Regions from separate parts of the Salipaludibacillus sp. HK11 genome, predicted to be linked through region 2. Evidence: riboswitches for the same ligand, from Rfam matches in the RefSeq annotation. Region 2 holds a riboswitch; each other region holds the start of a gene.
The links. A riboswitch is a leader RNA that binds a small molecule or an ion and turns the genes downstream of it on or off. The one in region 2 is predicted to bind S-adenosylmethionine.
Positions count from the first base shown of each region.

Region 1: linked by a shared signal. The riboswitch ahead of ACM26V_RS19710 (methionine biosynthesis PLP-dependent protein) and the one ahead of metK (methionine adenosyltransferase) in region 2 are both predicted to bind S-adenosylmethionine.
Region 3: linked by a shared signal. The riboswitch ahead of ACM26V_RS12975 (homoserine dehydrogenase) and the one ahead of metK (methionine adenosyltransferase) in region 2 are both predicted to bind S-adenosylmethionine.
Region 4: linked by a shared signal. The riboswitch ahead of ACM26V_RS12895 (methionine ABC transporter ATP-binding protein) and the one ahead of metK (methionine adenosyltransferase) in region 2 are both predicted to bind S-adenosylmethionine.

Region 1 covers NZ_CP181045.1:4,140,403-4,144,621, reverse strand. The annotation lists gene ACM26V_RS19720 (bifunctional homocysteine S-methyltransferase/methylenetetrahydrofolate reductase) at 1-454, opposite strand, end outside; gene metC (cystathionine beta-lyase) at 473-1,642, opposite strand; gene ACM26V_RS19710 (methionine biosynthesis PLP-dependent protein) at 1,643-2,770, opposite strand; SAM riboswitch class I at 2,917-3,023, opposite strand; gene ACM26V_RS19705 (GyrI-like domain-containing protein) at 3,153-3,626, opposite strand; TPP riboswitch at 4,092-4,202, shown strand.
Region 2 covers NZ_CP181045.1:2,347,404-2,351,622, reverse strand. The annotation lists gene ACM26V_RS11600 (alpha/beta hydrolase family protein) at 1-171, shown strand, start outside; gene pckA (phosphoenolpyruvate carboxykinase (ATP)) at 207-1,784, opposite strand; SAM riboswitch class I at 2,472-2,589, shown strand; gene metK (methionine adenosyltransferase) at 2,784-3,995, shown strand; gene ACM26V_RS11585 (gamma carbonic anhydrase family protein) at 4,067-4,219, opposite strand, start outside.
Region 3 covers NZ_CP181045.1:2,663,972-2,668,190, reverse strand. The annotation lists gene ACM26V_RS12990 (DUF1858 domain-containing protein) at 1-190, shown strand, start outside; gene ACM26V_RS12985 (DUF438 domain-containing protein) at 204-1,445, shown strand; gene ACM26V_RS12980 (metal-sulfur cluster assembly factor) at 1,511-1,825, shown strand; SAM riboswitch class I at 1,937-2,091, shown strand; gene ACM26V_RS12975 (homoserine dehydrogenase) at 2,201-3,496, shown strand; gene secY (preprotein translocase subunit SecY) at 3,688-4,219, shown strand, end outside.
Region 4 covers NZ_CP181045.1:2,647,377-2,651,595, forward strand. The annotation lists gene ACM26V_RS12885 (MetQ/NlpA family ABC transporter substrate-binding protein) at 1-728, opposite strand, end outside; gene ACM26V_RS12890 (methionine ABC transporter permease) at 762-1,391, opposite strand; gene ACM26V_RS12895 (methionine ABC transporter ATP-binding protein) at 1,444-2,469, opposite strand; SAM riboswitch class I at 2,717-2,830, opposite strand; gene ACM26V_RS12900 (SCP2 sterol-binding domain-containing protein) at 2,912-3,247, opposite strand; gene ACM26V_RS12905 (MFS transporter) at 3,345-4,219, opposite strand, start outside.

The DNA.
Region 1 (4,219 bases), 1.8 Mb from region 2:
TTTGCGATAACTCTGCAAAATCATAAAAAGTTTCCAATAAAAAACCATCGACTTCTGTTTTAACAAGAATATCGGCTTGTTCCTCGAGGCTTTGTTGAATATCTTCTAACTGGTATTCTTTTTGATGAATACTGCCAATCCCACCAATGGTTGCAACGACATAGGCTTTATCCTGTGCCACTTCCTTGGCGACCTTTACGGCTTCGTTATTTAATTCCGCAACCCGCCCCTCTAACTGGTAACGACTCAATTTCAATGAATTCGCTGCATACGTATTCGTTTGAATGATGTTTGCGCCAGCAGAAATATATTGGTGGTGGACCGATTTTATTTTTTCAGGTGCAGTAATTGTTAACTCTTCAAAACAACCGTCCACGCCCTCTTGATATAACAAGGTACCCATGGCTCCGTCACCGATGAGAACCTTCTCGAATAAGTCTTTTCTAAAGTCCATTCCGGTACTCTCCTTTCGCTATTCCACTAGCGTTTCAAACGCTCGTTTAAAGTCGCTAATTAAGTCCTCAGGTTTCTCAAGTCCAACCGATAAACGTAACAAGCCGTCAGTGATTCCTCTCTTCGCTCGTTCATCAGGAGGCATCGCGGCATGCGACATCTTGGCAGGATAAGACAAAATCGATTCAACAGCACCGAGACTTACCGCAAAAACAGGTATTTCGACAGCATCAACGACTTTTTTTACTGCCTCTCTGTCAGCGAGTTCAAATGAGAGAACGGCACCAGGTCCATCTGACTGAGACTCGTTAATCTCATAACCTGGATGACCCTTTAACCCTGGATAATAAACATATTTCACAGCAGATTGTTCCGTTAGCCACTGAGCAATCATTTCAGCTGATTTCATCGATGCTTCCATCCGAGTATGCAATGTCTTCATCCCACGAAGGATCAACCAACAGTCGTTAGGACCAAGAATCGCGCCAAAACTATTTTGTAAAAACTTGAGTCGACTTGCCAATTCAGGATCTTTTACGACAGCAAGCCCAGCAACGACGTCACTGTGTCCGCCAATAAATTTCGTCGCACTGTGAACAACCACATCAACACCTAGGTCTAATGGTCGTTGCAGTACAGGAGTCATAAATGTATTATCTAACACCGTTAAGCAGTTATGCTCCTTCGCAAGCGAAACGAGCTCACGGATCGGTGTAATTTTCATTGTTGGATTAGATGGTGTTTCCATATGAATCATTTTCGTATTCGGTCTAATTGCGTTCTTCACTTCGTCGACATTAGTCATATCCACAAATGTATGTTCTATCCCAAGACGAGTCAGAACTTCTGTAGTAAATCGGAATGTTCCACCGTAAACGTCATCGGTAATCACCAAGTGGTCACCTGCTGACAACAACATGAATGTCGTTGAAATAGCTGCCATTCCAGACGCAAAAGCATATGCTGCTGTCCCATTTTCTAGTTCAGCAAACGTTTCTTCCAACGCTTGTCTCGTTGGGTTACCTGAGCGTGCATAATCAAATTCACCAAAGTCATCCAGACCTTCTTGGTGAAATGTGGAAGCCGGTTGTATAGCAACACTGACAGCACCAGAAGATGGATCTGTCTTATGTTTGTGGTGTAATAGTCTAGTTTGGATACTAAATTCATTCGAAATATCGTGTGTCATTTATTTTCCTCCGTTCGAGTCTCGTGCAAGGTTTAAAGCTTGATCTATATCACTAATGATGTCTTCTACTGATTCAATCCCAACAGAAAAGCGTAACAGTCTGTTACAGACACCTAGTTCTTCACGCACTTCTTCCGGTACATCTGCGTGTGTTTGCGTTGCTGGGTAAGTCATTAAACTTTCTACCCCTCCCAAACTTTCCGCGAAGGTGACGAGCTTTAATTTTTGCAGAAAAGGATTGACCCAATTTTCATCGTGAACCCGAAATGAGAGCATCCCACCTCTGCCTGGATAAATTACATCTAGGACTGCAGAATGATCCTTTAAAAATTCTGCTAATTTCTGCGCATTTTCCTGGTGCTTTTCCATTCTTAACGAGAGTGTCTTCATTCCCCTCATTACGAGCCAAGAATCTAATGGAGATAAGATCGGTCCAATACTATTAAAATAATAAAAAACTTTATCTGATAACTCTTGTCCTTTTGAAACGATAAGACCTGCGATCACATCGTTGTGTCCCGATAAATATTTCGAAGCACTGTGAATGACGATGTCGGCTCCTTCAATTATCGGACGCTGAAGGAGTGGCGTATAAAACGTATTATCAACAATCAGTAGAAGGTTGTTTTCTTTCGCTAATTTGCTAAAAGCTTTTAAATCTGCTTCTTGCATTAACGGGTTTGTCGGAGTTTCTATATATAACGCTTTTGTTTTTTCAGAAATGCGATCTTTAAAGAACTGAATATCACGAGCATCTCCGTATTGAAAGGAGAGTCCCCATCGACGCCACCCTTCTTCAAATAATCGGTATGTTCCTCCGTATAAATCATTCGAACAAAGAAGCTCATCACCGCTTTGAAATAACGAGAGAACGACTTGAATCGCTGCCATTCCAGATGAACAGGCAAAACCTCTGTCACCACCTTCTAATTCCGCAATCGCCTCTTCAAGTATTTGTCTTGTTGGATTACCGGTACGAGAATAATCAAACCCTGTCGATTGGCCGATACCTTCATGACGATAAGCTGTTGAAAAATAAACAGGAGCACTTACCGCCCCTGTAGCTGTTTCACTGCGGTTTCCTATTTGGACAAGTGTTGTTTCAAGCTCTTTTCGATACTTACTCATCAAAACTATCCCCTTTCTATTTCCATTAATTGTTCTCATTAATATAAAAAATTGGCTTTCATTTTATCATAATGTGAATGTAGACAAAAAAACTTCCTCTTATAAAATAAGAAGAAGGTTGTTAGTAAAGTGTTAAACTCGTCTTCTTCTTATCTGCGCAAGCTAAAAGCCTGCAGGAATTAGCACCTGACCACACGTGTGGCTGGTTGCTGAGATATCAAAGGGCCTTTCCCTCCACCTCTCATGATAAGAACCTGTCCGAATATTCTTTTATTTGTGAACGATTGTTCCCAATTGTAGCTGATTTTCATAAAACATGCAATAGTTTTTCACTATTTGACAATGAGTAACTATTTTTCTTTTACGAAAGCTTTATTGCCCATCATTTGATTACCGGAATGTGTATTTGGAACTCCGGCTCTTCTTTCAATATTTTTTCAACCGAATGCAATTCTATTTTAATCGGTAATTCATCAAAAGAATCGACTTGTTCAGGTTTTAAAGGAGTTAACCCTTTGTTTTGAATCTCTTGTTTAAGGTTTGTATATGTTTTTGCAATGTTCTCTTCTTTTTGATGCATCAAAGTGAAGTACGTTCCTTCTGGCAAAACGCAACTTACCATTCCAGTTGGGACCTTTATTCCTGTTTCGACTTCCCAACCAACATGGTGGGTGAACCCATTCGGACGATCATGAATTGAAACGCAGACTAATTCTGACTCGTTGATCTTCCCATCTATTTCCTCGCTACGATTTTTAACATCTTCAATTACTCTATGGATATCACCTTTTTCCGCTTCTGCAATTGTCCCTTCCCACGCCAAACCTACTATTAATCTTTCTTTCATTCCCCTCATCTTCACAGTAAATCCCTCCTCTGATTAAACTACGCTATTAATCGATTCTTTACTCCCTATTCTTCACTCTCCAGATAATCTCCTGCAAGAAAGTAAGATTACCTATCATTAGCAATGTGGGAATAGAACGTTTCCTACTTGTTAAATATAATATATATCATTCATTTGAGCCAATTTCATACATTCATCACTATCGCTATTGTAGAATTCTGTCATTTTATTACTATCATTTATTAAGTACTTTGTTCTTCAAGAAATGTCAATCTCATTACTTGTACTGGCGAATTCGATCGAGATCAAGGAACACACAGAGAACGACTAGTTCTTTTCACTGAATTGATCGATGAAACGCAAACTTAATAAGTTTTGCGTTTCATTTTTTTGTTTCAAATCTATTTATCTACACTGTTTTTGAAAGATTAGTTGACAAGGAAATTTAATCTGTTAAAATCAAAAGAAATATATATGAACTACTGGGGGTGCCCATTTATTGGGCTGAGAGAAAGGTGTACAGCTTTTTAACTCTAAGAACCTGATCTGGTTGACACCAGCGGAGGGAAGTAGCATAACTTTAACCGTTTCTATAATCATCT
Region 2 (4,219 bases):
GAGCATGTCAGTGTGGCTCACGCCCATCAACTGCACGACAATTTAAGAGAATACAATAATCATGCTGAACAATGGATTATTAAAAATAAAGGACACCTTTTGTCGGTGAGGGAGCAGCTATCTTACACGAAGAGTGCTTGCCAATGGATGCACCAACAGACTGAAACATAAATCCCCAGGCATTATTATGCCTGGGGATCGATTCTTTATATGATTGTACCACCTTTAGCAATATTTTGTGGTATTTTTCTAAAATTCTTAAAGTTATCTTTGAATTTATGAGCAAGCTCAATTGCCTTCCTGTCATAGTCTTCTTTATCAGCCCAAGTTTCTTTAGGTTGCAACACTTTATCAGGAACACCAGGACAATTAACTGGAATGTGTAGACCAAATATCGGATCTTGCGTCGTTTCCACTGTATCTAATTCACCTTCTAATGCTGCGTGGATCAATGCGCGAGTATATCGTAAACTCATACGTTCTCCAACACCATAAGGTCCTCCTGTCCACCCAGTATTAACGAGGTAAACATCGGTGTTATGTTCTATCATTTTGTCCCTCAGCATTTCAGCATACCTAGCACCAGGCAACGGAAGAAATGGTTCACCAAAACAGGATGAGAATGTAGCTTGTGGTGAAGTGACACCACGTTCTGTTCCAGCTAATTTACTCGTGTAACCGGAAAGGAAATGGTACATCGCTTGCTCCGGTGTTAGTTTACTGATGGGAGGTAAAACACCGAAAGCGTCTGCCGTCAAAAATATTACTGCGTTTGGGTGACCTGCAATACTTGGCTCTAGTGAAGATGGAATGGCACTGAGTGGATAAGCCACCCTCGTATTTTCCGTATAATCCGATGCATCGTAAATAGGTTCCCGTGTTAATTCATTGATGACGACATTTTCTAATACCGACCCGAATCGAATCGCTCTATAAATTTCAGGCTCGCTTTCTTCGGTTAGCTTAATACATTTTGCATAGCAACCACCTTCAATATTAAAGACACCATTTGAAGACCAAGCATGTTCATCATCTCCAAGTAGTGAACGGTTTGGATCTGCGGAAAGCGTTGTTTTTCCTGTTCCTGATAGTCCGAAGAAAAGTGCTACATCCCCTTTTTTACCAACATTTGAAGAACAATGCATCGTTAATATATCTTGTTCAGGGAGAAGGTAATTCATTATTGAAAAAATAGATTTTTTCATTTCACCTGCATATTCAGTTCCCCCAATTAGTACAATCCTTTTTTCCATTGAAACGATTACAAATGCTTCTGAATTTGTACCATCAATTGTTGAATCAGCTTTGAATCCTGGTGCCGATACAATTGTAAATTCAGGTAACAGGCTCTTTAATTCTTCTTCTTCAGGTCGAATGAAAAGTTGACGAACAAATAAATTATGCCAGGCAAACTCGTTAACAATACGGATAGGGAGTTGATATTTTTTGTCGGCACCAGCAAAGCCATGTCGAACAAACAATTCTTCCCTATTAGCTAAATAATGTAACACTTTCTCATACAAGTGTTCAAAAGCCTCGGCAGAGATGGGGATGTTTACTTTTCCCCAACAAATATTATCCTTTGTTGAGATCTCTTCCACAATAAATTTATCCTTTGGCGACCGACCTGTATACTTGCCAGTTGTTGCGCGAAAAGCACCAGTAGATGTTAATACACCTTCCCTACGCTCTAAGGCTTTTTCAATTAAATGTGGAACAGATAAATCTTTGTGGATGTTTTCGCCCTGCAATACACGACCCAACGCAGCTTCGAAATGAACCATACTCATGTTCTTCACCCTTTCTTTTTTTCATTCATTTATATTTCCTAAAGTGATGAATACACTCACCATACGGATAAACGACAGTTGAATGAACAAAACTACAAAGATGAACGATGATTTTAATAAAATGGATTCACCGAATTCTGGGCTACTAAATTAGTTATAATGGTGGTTTAATCTAAAGGAATAGCGTACTTAGCGAAAAGAAAGTAGTATTAACATTTCTGAAATTTTTGTGTAGTCTATGGTACCTGATTCGGTGACCGAGGTGTTATAACCAAATAATATAAGTGTATTGAAAGCGTTTTAATAATCTTGTGCAAGAAGAAATGTAGTGTAAAAATATCCGATATAATTCGTTAATAGGTGTTTTGTGGAATTTGTGGGATGACAGACTTGGAATGACGTATGGACGAGAGCAACTTCGCGATTAGATGTTCGCAGTTTAGTTGTACCATGTCAATTGGCTAGAGGATGACTGTGATGATGGAAGTGGAATCATTAAAGGTAGATGAATTACGTATAACTTTATTTTAATATATTTTATGAAACGAAGATATAGATTTTGAAAACCGTCAACAGATCGTCATATTTGTGAAAATGTGAGCAATGAAATATATTCAATATATCTCAAATAGATTTCTTGACATGAAGCGAAAAATCATGTATTCTTTTGGCGAACGGATACTCTTATCCCGAGTAGGCGGAGGGACAGGCCCGACGAAGCCCAGCAACCATCACCACTTCCAAAAAGGTGAACGGTGCTAACCTGCAAGACATATTTGTGTGTCTTGATCGATAAGAGGTGAAAGGCGAATGGATCGTAACCTTTTCCTCAACTGGGGAGAGGTTTTTTAGTTTATATGGAAAAATAAGAGTCTATTTAAATCTTGATCGGTTGTTGATTAAGACCATTCTGCTTGGATAACGAGTACCGTCGATTATGAAGCTCATCTTATATACACATTAAAGGGGTAAAATACCGGGGAGGTCGTAATTGTGGCAGGAAAAACGAGATTATTTACATCAGAATCAGTAACAGAGGGACACCCAGATAAGATTTGTGATCAAATTTCGGATGCAATTTTAGATGAAATAATGAAAAGCGATCCAAATGCTCGAGTGGCGTGCGAAACATCTGTAAACACAGGTTTGGTGCTAGTCGCTGGTGAAATATCAACTTCTACATATGTAGATATTCCAAAAATAGTACGAGAAACAATCAAAGGAATTGGTTACACGCGTGCAAAATACGGTTTTGATTATGAAACATGTGCCGTATTAACGTCGATTGACGAGCAATCTGCCGACATTGCACAAGGAGTAGATCAAGCGTTAGAAGCTAGAGAAGGCAACATGTCAGATGAAGAAATAGAAGCGATTGGAGCAGGGGACCAAGGTCTTATGTTCGGTTATGCTGATAATCAAACTCCCGAGCTTATGCCTTTGCCAATTTCATTATCACATAAACTCGCTCGGCGTTTAAGTGAAGTACGTAAAGATGAAACCATTTCTTACCTTCGTCCAGACGGTAAAGTTCAAGTCACAGTAGAATATGATGAAAACCAGAGGCCTCTTCGTGTAGACACGATTGTGATTTCGGCTCAACATCATGCTGAGATAGAACTTGATCAAATTCAAGAAGATTTAAAAGAGAAAGTTATTAAACCAGTTGTACCTAAGGAATTGTTGGACAATGAAACGAAATATTTTATTAATCCAACAGGTCGCTTTGTAATTGGCGGTCCTCAAGGTGACGCCGGGTTAACAGGAAGAAAGATCATCGTTGATACATATGGTGGGTACGCTCGTCATGGTGGAGGTGCTTTTTCTGGTAAAGATGCAACTAAAGTTGATCGTTCTGCCGCATATGCCGCTCGCTATGTTGCGAAAAATATTGTTGCAGCAGGTCTTGCAGACCGTTGTGAAGTTCAATTAGCGTATGCGATTGGTGTTGCTCAACCTGTCTCGATCGCGATTGATACATTTGAGACTGGGACAGTATCAGAAGACGTCTTAGTTCAAGTGGTTCGTAAACTATTTGACCTTCGTCCAGCAGGGATTATTAAAATGTTAGATCTTCGACGACCGATATTCAAGCAAACAGCTGCTTATGGTCACTTTGGTCGAACAGATATTGATCTTCCGTGGGAAGCGACAGACAAAGCGGAATTAATGAAGCAAGAAGCGCTTCATATTGACAAGGAATAAATCACAAAGAACGCGAGTGGAGAAATCCATTCGCGTTCTTTTGCTCTGATAATCTTTCCAGTTAGTAATGATCATTCGTCAACGAGTGATTTGTAGTACTTTCCTTTATCAACATAACTATCCCGAATTCTTTTCATATCAGCAAGGTCAGCATCAGATAAATCACGGACGACTTTGGCAGGGCGACCTAAAGCAAGTTTATTAGGTGGAATTGTTTTACCAGG
Region 3 (4,219 bases), 320 kb from region 2:
ATTGTGCTCAGAACATCCAGAATTAGCTGATGTCATGCGCGGTATTGGATTTGTCAATATTACTAAACCTGGAATGCTGCAATCAGCAGGAAGAATTATGACGATTCCAAAAGGGTGTCGGGCAATGGGGATGTCGCTTGAAAGTGTCTGTGAACAACTAAATAATCATGGGTATAAAACGACCGATTAGAGGAGGAAATATAATGAGTGAAATGATTAATAACCGAGAAATGAGTGCGGTTGAAAAAACGGAGCGTCAGGCGTTATTGAAAGATATCATCAAAGAACTACATGAGGGAAAAAACGTTGAGGATGTTCGCGCACGATTTGAAAGCGCGATTGACTCCATTAGCGTGAGTGAAATATCACAAATGGAACAAACATTAATGGAAGAAGAAGGAATCTCAGTAGAAGAAGTTCAACGTTTATGTTCCGTTCATACAGCAGTTTTCAAAGGGTCAATTGAAGAAATTCATGGATCTTCGGCAAATGATCCGCAAAATCGACTAGGTCATCCAGTCCACACTTTTTTTCAAGAAAACAGAGAAATTGATCACCATGTGAACTTTAAATTAGCATTACATCGAGATCAATTTGAGAAGGAACCATCCGAAGAAAAGGCTGCTAAAATTCTTGCCGACATCACTGCCTTGCTAGAGTTAGATAACCATTATAGTCGAAAAGAAAATCTACTCTTTCCCTACTTGGAGAAATACGGTATTTTTGGACCGACAAAAGTCATGTGGGGCGTTGACGACCGCATTCGCGCAACGATAAAAGAGTTGAGATTAGAGCTAAATGAGGACACGTGGACAAAAGATAGTGTGATTGATTTGGTTAATGAGATTGTTCATGAAGTGTCTGAAATGATATATAAAGAGGAAAATATCCTCTTACCGATGGCACTCGAAAAGCTGACTGAAGATGAGTGGTTGAAGATTGAAAGGGAAGGAGACGTCATCGGGTACACATTTATAGAACCACCAGCCCCATGGCAACCGGATCGAGCTGATTTAACCAATGATGGAACATTTATGAAAGAGGGCGTAATTCAATTAGAGACAGGCATTTTATCTGTCCAACAACTCGAACTAATGATGAATCACTTACCCGTGGATATTACGTTTATTGATGAAAACGATGTTGTACGTTATTTTTCACATGGAAAAGAAAGAGTCTTCCATCGCACAAAGTCAATTATTGGTCGAACGGTGCAAAACTGCCATCCGCCGCAAAGTTCTCATATCGTCAATGCCCTTCTCGATGAATTCAAGTCGGGTGAAAAAGATGTGGAAGACTTCTGGATTCCGTTCAAAGATAAATATGTGTTAATTCGTTACTTTGCTGTTCGCAATGAACAAGGAGAATACAAAGGCACGTTGGAGTTTACACAAAACATCAAGTCTATTCAGGAAATTACGGGTGAAAAGCGATTGATGTCTTAAAACAGATAACAGAAATATCTAGAAAATATTGAGTCAATCATTAACAATATGAGGAGGAACAAACAATGACACAAATAATAGAAGAAAAAGTGTATGAAGCATTAGGAGAAGTGGTGGACCCAGAAATTAATATGGATATAGTCAATCTTGGGTTAGTTTATAATGTGAAAATTGGAGATAAAAATGATGCACATATTGAAATGACGCTTACTTCAATGGGATGCCCGATGGCAGGACAAATCGTCACAAGTGTGAAAACAACAGTGGCAAACATGGTTGAAGAGATTGAACATGTCGAAGTGGATATCGTTTGGAGCCCAGTGTGGGGAAAAGAACGCATGTCTCGCTATGCGAAAATGGCATTGCGAATTCCAGGTTAACACGTCACCGGTAATAAATGTCTTAAAAAATAGAATTGACGAATCTAATCATGCATGGTACTATTCATACTAATCAAAACATCAATTTATCATAGTTAAATAGTAAGAAAACTCTTATCGAGAGCGGCGGAGGGACTGGCCCTATGAAGCCCGGCAACCATTGTAAGAGATAGAAATTCGTGTGGACGTTATTATCCACAACTTGACTTCTATCAGACAAAAGGTGCCAATTCCATCAAAGGTTTCTGACCTTTGAAAGATGAGAGAGACTTTTCTGCCGATAGGTATATTTTCGTCTCTCTGTCTTTATTTGACAGGGAGGCTTTTCTATTTTTAATGACGTTTATTACAAAGTCGAAGAAGGGCGTGTTAAGCATGAGTGAATTGGTAAAAAAAGTCGGTATCATTGGGTTTGGAACGGTCGGTAGTGGAGTATACGAAACGTTACTAAATAAACGAGCGAAAATAGAAGAACTAATTGATGGGTCATTTGAAATTCCAGTGGTACTAGTGAAAGACTTAAATAAAGCGAGAGAAATGAATAGTAATACAACTCTTACAGCAACATTTGAAGATTTGGCTAAATTTAATTTGGATGCAGTCATTGAAGCGTCCCCAGATGCCGTTACTGGTTATCCATATGTCAGACAGTTATTGCAAGAAGGAATCACTGTAGTGACAGCGAATAAAGAGTTGATGTCAAAGCATGGAGAAGAATTGTTGGAACTAGCGGACCGTTTTCAGTGTCGCTTGTTTTTTGAGGCGGCAGTTGCTGGTGGAATTCCACTTCTAACTAGTGTTCGTCATACATTGAAAACGAATGATGTTGAGCAAGTAGAGGGAATAGTTAACGGGACGTCTAACTTTATTTTAACGAAAATGCGCGAAGATGGAGAGTCTTTTCATGATGCGTTGGCACAAGCTCAACAACATGGATATGCCGAGGAAGTGCCTGATAAAGATATTGATGGCTGGGATGCTTATTATAAAACGACGATATTAAGTCAATGGATTTATCAGACTGCACCTAGTTGGGTAACGCAAAATCCAGTTGGTATCAGAGGGATAGATTCGCGAGATTTAAAGTTAGCAGAAAAATTTAATGGACGGATTAAGCATATAGCTTCATTGAAAAAGAACTCGCGAGGTATAACTGCGTCTGTCAGACCACAGCTTGTCTTAGCAACAAATCCACTTTATGGTGTAGAGGGTGTAAATAATGGCGTTCATATCAAAGGCGATATTGTCGGCTCATTACTTTTTCAAGGAGCGGGAGCCGGAAAATACCCTACATCGAGTGCTATGATAGAAGATTTAGTAAACGATTGGACTGGCACTAGCGAAAAAATCCCATTCGACGTTTATAAATTTGCAGCGGAACCTTCGTCTGATCAGTTAAATAAATTGATTAAAAGTGTCAGTCAAGAGGTTACGTTTTGGTTTGTGTCTGGAGAACAGTTAACATTGCCGCTAGATAACAATAATCTGATTGAAAAATTAACGCATATCAAGAATTTTGACGGAAGAGAGGCAATGATCGTCAAAGGTGAGGAGACAAAAGTGATCGAATTAATCGGTTCACAAAACCAAAATGTTGTTATTTATCCGATATCTGGTGATAAAGAGGAAATTTTTCAACTGGACGGTGCAAAAGAACCAACTTTTTTATAAGCTTGAAAGTGTGATTGGATAAAGGTTTTTACACATTTAAAAAACTAAATGTCACAATAAATTTACAATAAATAGTCTGTTTTATGAGATATTTTAAAATTTTTCTAACATTTCACGAAAAATGTGGTATTCTGTAATGGTAGTTATCGTAATAGATTTATACATATTTTTATAGAGTAGAGGTGTGTTCTATGTTTAAGACATTACAGAATATTTTTCGTGTTGGGGATCTAAGGAACAAAATCATGTTTACGCTTGCATTGCTTATTGTTTTTAGAATCGGCGCTCATATTCCAGCTCCTGGAGTAAATGCGGATGTGGTGAACTTTGATGGTCTCGCTGCATTAGGGTTCTTAAACACGTTTGGAGGAGGCGCTTTAGAGAACTTCTCGATTTTTGCAACTGGAATCATGCCTTATATTACTGCTTCTATTATTGTTCAGTTGTTGCGAATGGATGTCGTTCCTAAGTTTTCAGAATGGGCAAAAGAGGGGGAGTCAGGTAGGAAAAAGCTTGCGCAAGTTACGCGTTATGGTACTATAGGAATTGCATTTATCCAAGCAATAGGAATGTCTATCGGTTTCAATAATATTATGCCGGGATTGGTTCCCGATCCTTCATTAGTGACATATTTAACGATTGCGCTTGTTTTAACAGCAGGAACTGCATTTCTACTTTGGTTAGGTGAGCAAATTACTGCGCACGGAGTGGGGAATGGGATAT
Region 4 (4,219 bases), 300 kb from region 2:
TCCAACGCATAGTTCGAGTTAATCAATACCGCATCACCTTCACCAACATCATATGCTTGTGTAAGCAGCGCTGCTTCTACATTTCCTTGAAACTGAAGATCACGTGGATTTTCAACAATGTCACTAATTTCAGCTTCAATGCCTACACCTTCAGCTAATGTGATTAAGCCTTCTTCCTCAAGCATCATCAAGATCCGACCGTGATCTGATACGGCACTACTCATGATAATTTCCGCACCATCTGGTAATTCATCTAAAGTTGCATAGTCTTGAGAGTAAACACCAATCGGTTCAATGTGAATCCCACCTGCATTAACAAAATCATAATCATGTTCTGCAATTTGCGACTCTAAGTAAGGGATGTGTTGGAAATAGTTAGCGTCCAACTCACCTTCTGCTAAAGCTTCGTTAGGTAGTACGTAATCGTTGAAAGGTACGACTTCTAATGCAATTCCTTCTTCTTCTAAAAGCGGTGAAGCGAACTCAAGAATTTCCGCATGAGGAACATTTGAAGCTCCTACAACTAAGCTTTCAAGCTCGACACTTTCGTTAGCTTCGTTGTTATTTGATGCTTCTTCGTTCTCATTACCTGCATTATTAGATGCTTCTTCATTGTTATTATTGGCACCTGCTGAATTTTCTTCGTTATTACTTTCCCCTTCGCCACATGCTGCGAGGAGTCCTACTGATAATGCTACGACACTTAAACTTTGTAAGTATTTCTTCATGATGATGTTTCCCCCTTGATTTTTTTTAAGCGGTTATCGCTTATCTAATTTATTTGTCAAATAATCGCCAATATACTGTAAAATAAAAACGATTATGAGTACAACAATTGTTGCTACCAATGTGATATCAGGATTGCCTCTCTGAAATCCATCGCGGAAGGCTAGATCACCTAATCCACCTGCACCAATAACACCAGCCATCGCTGTGTAACTAACTAAAGCAATCGCTGTTACTGTAATTCCTGATACAAGTGCAGGCATTGATTCTGGTAATAAAACTTTGAAAATAATTTGCCCATTATTTGCCCCCATCGACTTGGCCGCCTCAACGACTCCTTTATCAATCTCTCTTAATGCAATTTCTACCATCCTTGCATAAAATGGAGCAGCACCAATGATCAAAGCTGGTAAGGCTGCCGTAGGACCAAGCATCGTTCCTACTAATGATCGTGTAAAAGGTATGAGAAGAACAATTAAAATAATAAATGGTATAGAACGAAAAATATTAACATAGGCAGCAGTAATTCCATGAATCACTTTATTTTGCCACAGTTGCCCTCGGTCGGTTAAAAATAATATTAAACCAAGGAAAATACCGATAACAAACGTAAAAAGTAATGCAATAAGTGACATATAAATCGTTTCTTCTGTTGCTACTTTCATATTGTCCCAATTAACATTTGGTAATAACCAATTATTTGTTAATAATAAAATATTAGCCACCGTGAACCACCTCGACTTCCACTTGTTGCTCACGGATAAACGAAATCACGTCATCTATTAAGTGATTGTCTCCCGTTACACTAATAAACAAGGATCCATATGGACCGGTTCTCGTTTGAGAAATTTTCCCTTGCAGAATACTGATCGAGACGTCAAATTTACGGACAACATCTGTCATGAGTGGCTTGTTTGTTTCCCCACCAACAAATGTAAGTTGTAAAATTTGCCCAATGCCTTCATTTGCTAACAAATGCCGAACCGCTTCTTCTGTTTCTTCCGGTTCGGTTACTTGTTTGACAAATTCCTTCGTCATATTTTCTTTCGGCTGTTTAAAAACATCCAATACAAGCCCGGCCTCAACAATTCGGCCACCATCCATCACCGCAACTTGATGACAAATTTTTCGGATGACGTGCATTTCGTGCGTTATTAATACGATCGTTAAATCTAACTTTTGGTTAATGTCAACAAGTAAATCTAATATCGAATCAGTCGTTTTAGGATCAAGCGCAGATGTCGCTTCATCACAAAGGAGAACTTTCGGATCATTAGCAAGCGCACGTGCTATCCCTACTCTTTGCTTTTGGCCACCACTTAACTGTGAAGGATAAGAACCTCCGCGCCCCTCTAAGCCAACAAGTTTAATTAATTCTTCTACTCGCTTCTTTCTATTCGCTTTTGCAACCCCTTTGACTTCCAACGGAAAAGCAATATTTTCTGCAACCGTTCTTGACCATAGTAAGTTAAAGTGTTGGAAAATCATCCCAATTTCTTGCCGGGCGTAGCGTAACTCTTTTTTAGAGAGGTTATTCATATTTTTCCCCGCTACTGTCACTTCACCAGATGTAGGCGTCTCAAGCATATTTAATAACCGAATCAACGTACTTTTTCCAGCACCACTGTAACCGATGATTCCGTAAATTTCACCTTTTTCAATCGTTAAATTAACGTTATCTACCGCTGTTACATTTCCATCTTTTAACTGAAATGTTTTGGCGAGTTTTGATAATTTAATCACTGCTATCACTCGCTTTCTTGTCGCTCTACAAATAGCAATAAACTACAATGCTATTAAAAAGCATATTCAATTCACATCTATAAATCAAGTAAACCAACCTGTTTAGTATAGTTAATACACAGAGTAAGAGACTTAACAATAGTTAAATCAATAAGTAATCACTTTATGCTTCGATCTAAGCACAGAAAAAAAACCTATCTACTCCCGAAAGAAAAGCAGAAAGGTTCATTCATCGCTGAAATCTTTCTTCTCATCTTTCAAAACAGTTTCCTGTTTTGTTGGATTTAGCACCTTCCATTTTTAAGAAATTGATGGTTGCCGGGTTTCATAGGGCCAATCCCTCCACCTCTCTTGATAAGAGAATTCATATAATAGAATTTTTAAAGTCTGATATGGATGTTATCACTGTCCACTCATCTTGTCAACACAAGAATGAATTCAGTTATCTTCGATTTGAATTTGATAAATAAAAGAGTGATTCGATCCAGAGCAAATATTTCAATGAGCCTGTTACATTAAGGTCGCCACGTCGTTTCATTGCCAATAAAAAATCTTCTCCGCGCAGTAATTGTGTTAATGCTTCGTCATCTCCTTCAATCACTACATCACACGCTTCTTCATTTGCCGATATGAAGTGCGGTACTTGCCCATCAAATACAATATACCAGGATTCACTTCCAGAAGTAATGCATAGTTGAATATGGTGTTTTAATAATAAAGTTTCCATATGTTCTGATCGCTTCATTTCTTTCATCACAGAATCAAGTAATGTTCGCATACATTTCGCCCCTAGTTGGTTCGTCATTTAAAAAACTAACGTTCGTAAACGTGAATCTCTATTCTAAATTAGTTCTCCACAACTAGGTCTTTTTCCTTTATATTATTCGAGATTCTTGCTTATTTTTTTGTTTATGAGCGATTGGCTTGCTAAAAACTAGGTAGAAATATACTGTTGCAATCACATATAAACTAGCTGTAATTGAAAACACAATTGCATAACCAGAATACGAGCCATGTACCATCACGATCGTCGTAGAAATTGGCCCCATAACTGCCCAACCGAGCTGAAAAACCGCTTGCCCAACCGAGTTTGCTAAGCCTTTCATCGAATCGTCAACACTCTTCATCATTAATGACATTTGGATTGGGTTTCCGGCATTCATAAGGGCTTGTCTAAATAAAAACCCAATAACAGCAATCCAAAGTGTTTCTGTAAATGCAGTAATTAATAAAAATGGAATCGATAATAACTGAAGTATCACTACAGCTCTTACCTCGCCGACTTTTCGGACAACAGCGGGCCCGATCATTAATGCAACAGCGGTCATCGCCTGTCCAGAAGATAAAATAAGTCCTACAAGTGTATGTGACACCTCAAATCTATCGACAAAATATAAATTTAAATAAGGGATGACTAGTCCAGAACCAAATCCAATAATAATTTGGGCAACAGCAAATAAGAGGATAATTTTCAATCCTGTTCGATGTATCTTGAACAGTTTTTTGAAAGAACGTTCTTGTACTGTTTTACTAGTTAGTTTTTTTTCTTCGCGAATTTTTATCATTGGAATCAAAGATGCGAAGAAGAAAGCAACACCAATAATTAAAGTGATTCTTATGCTCGAAAGACTTGACAGCCCTATAATAACGTTAAAAAAATCACTCAGTGTTCCACCAAGTGTATTCCCAACCACGTTTGCAAGCATAATAATTGCAAAATTAAAACTAAACAAATGAACGCGTTGTTTTT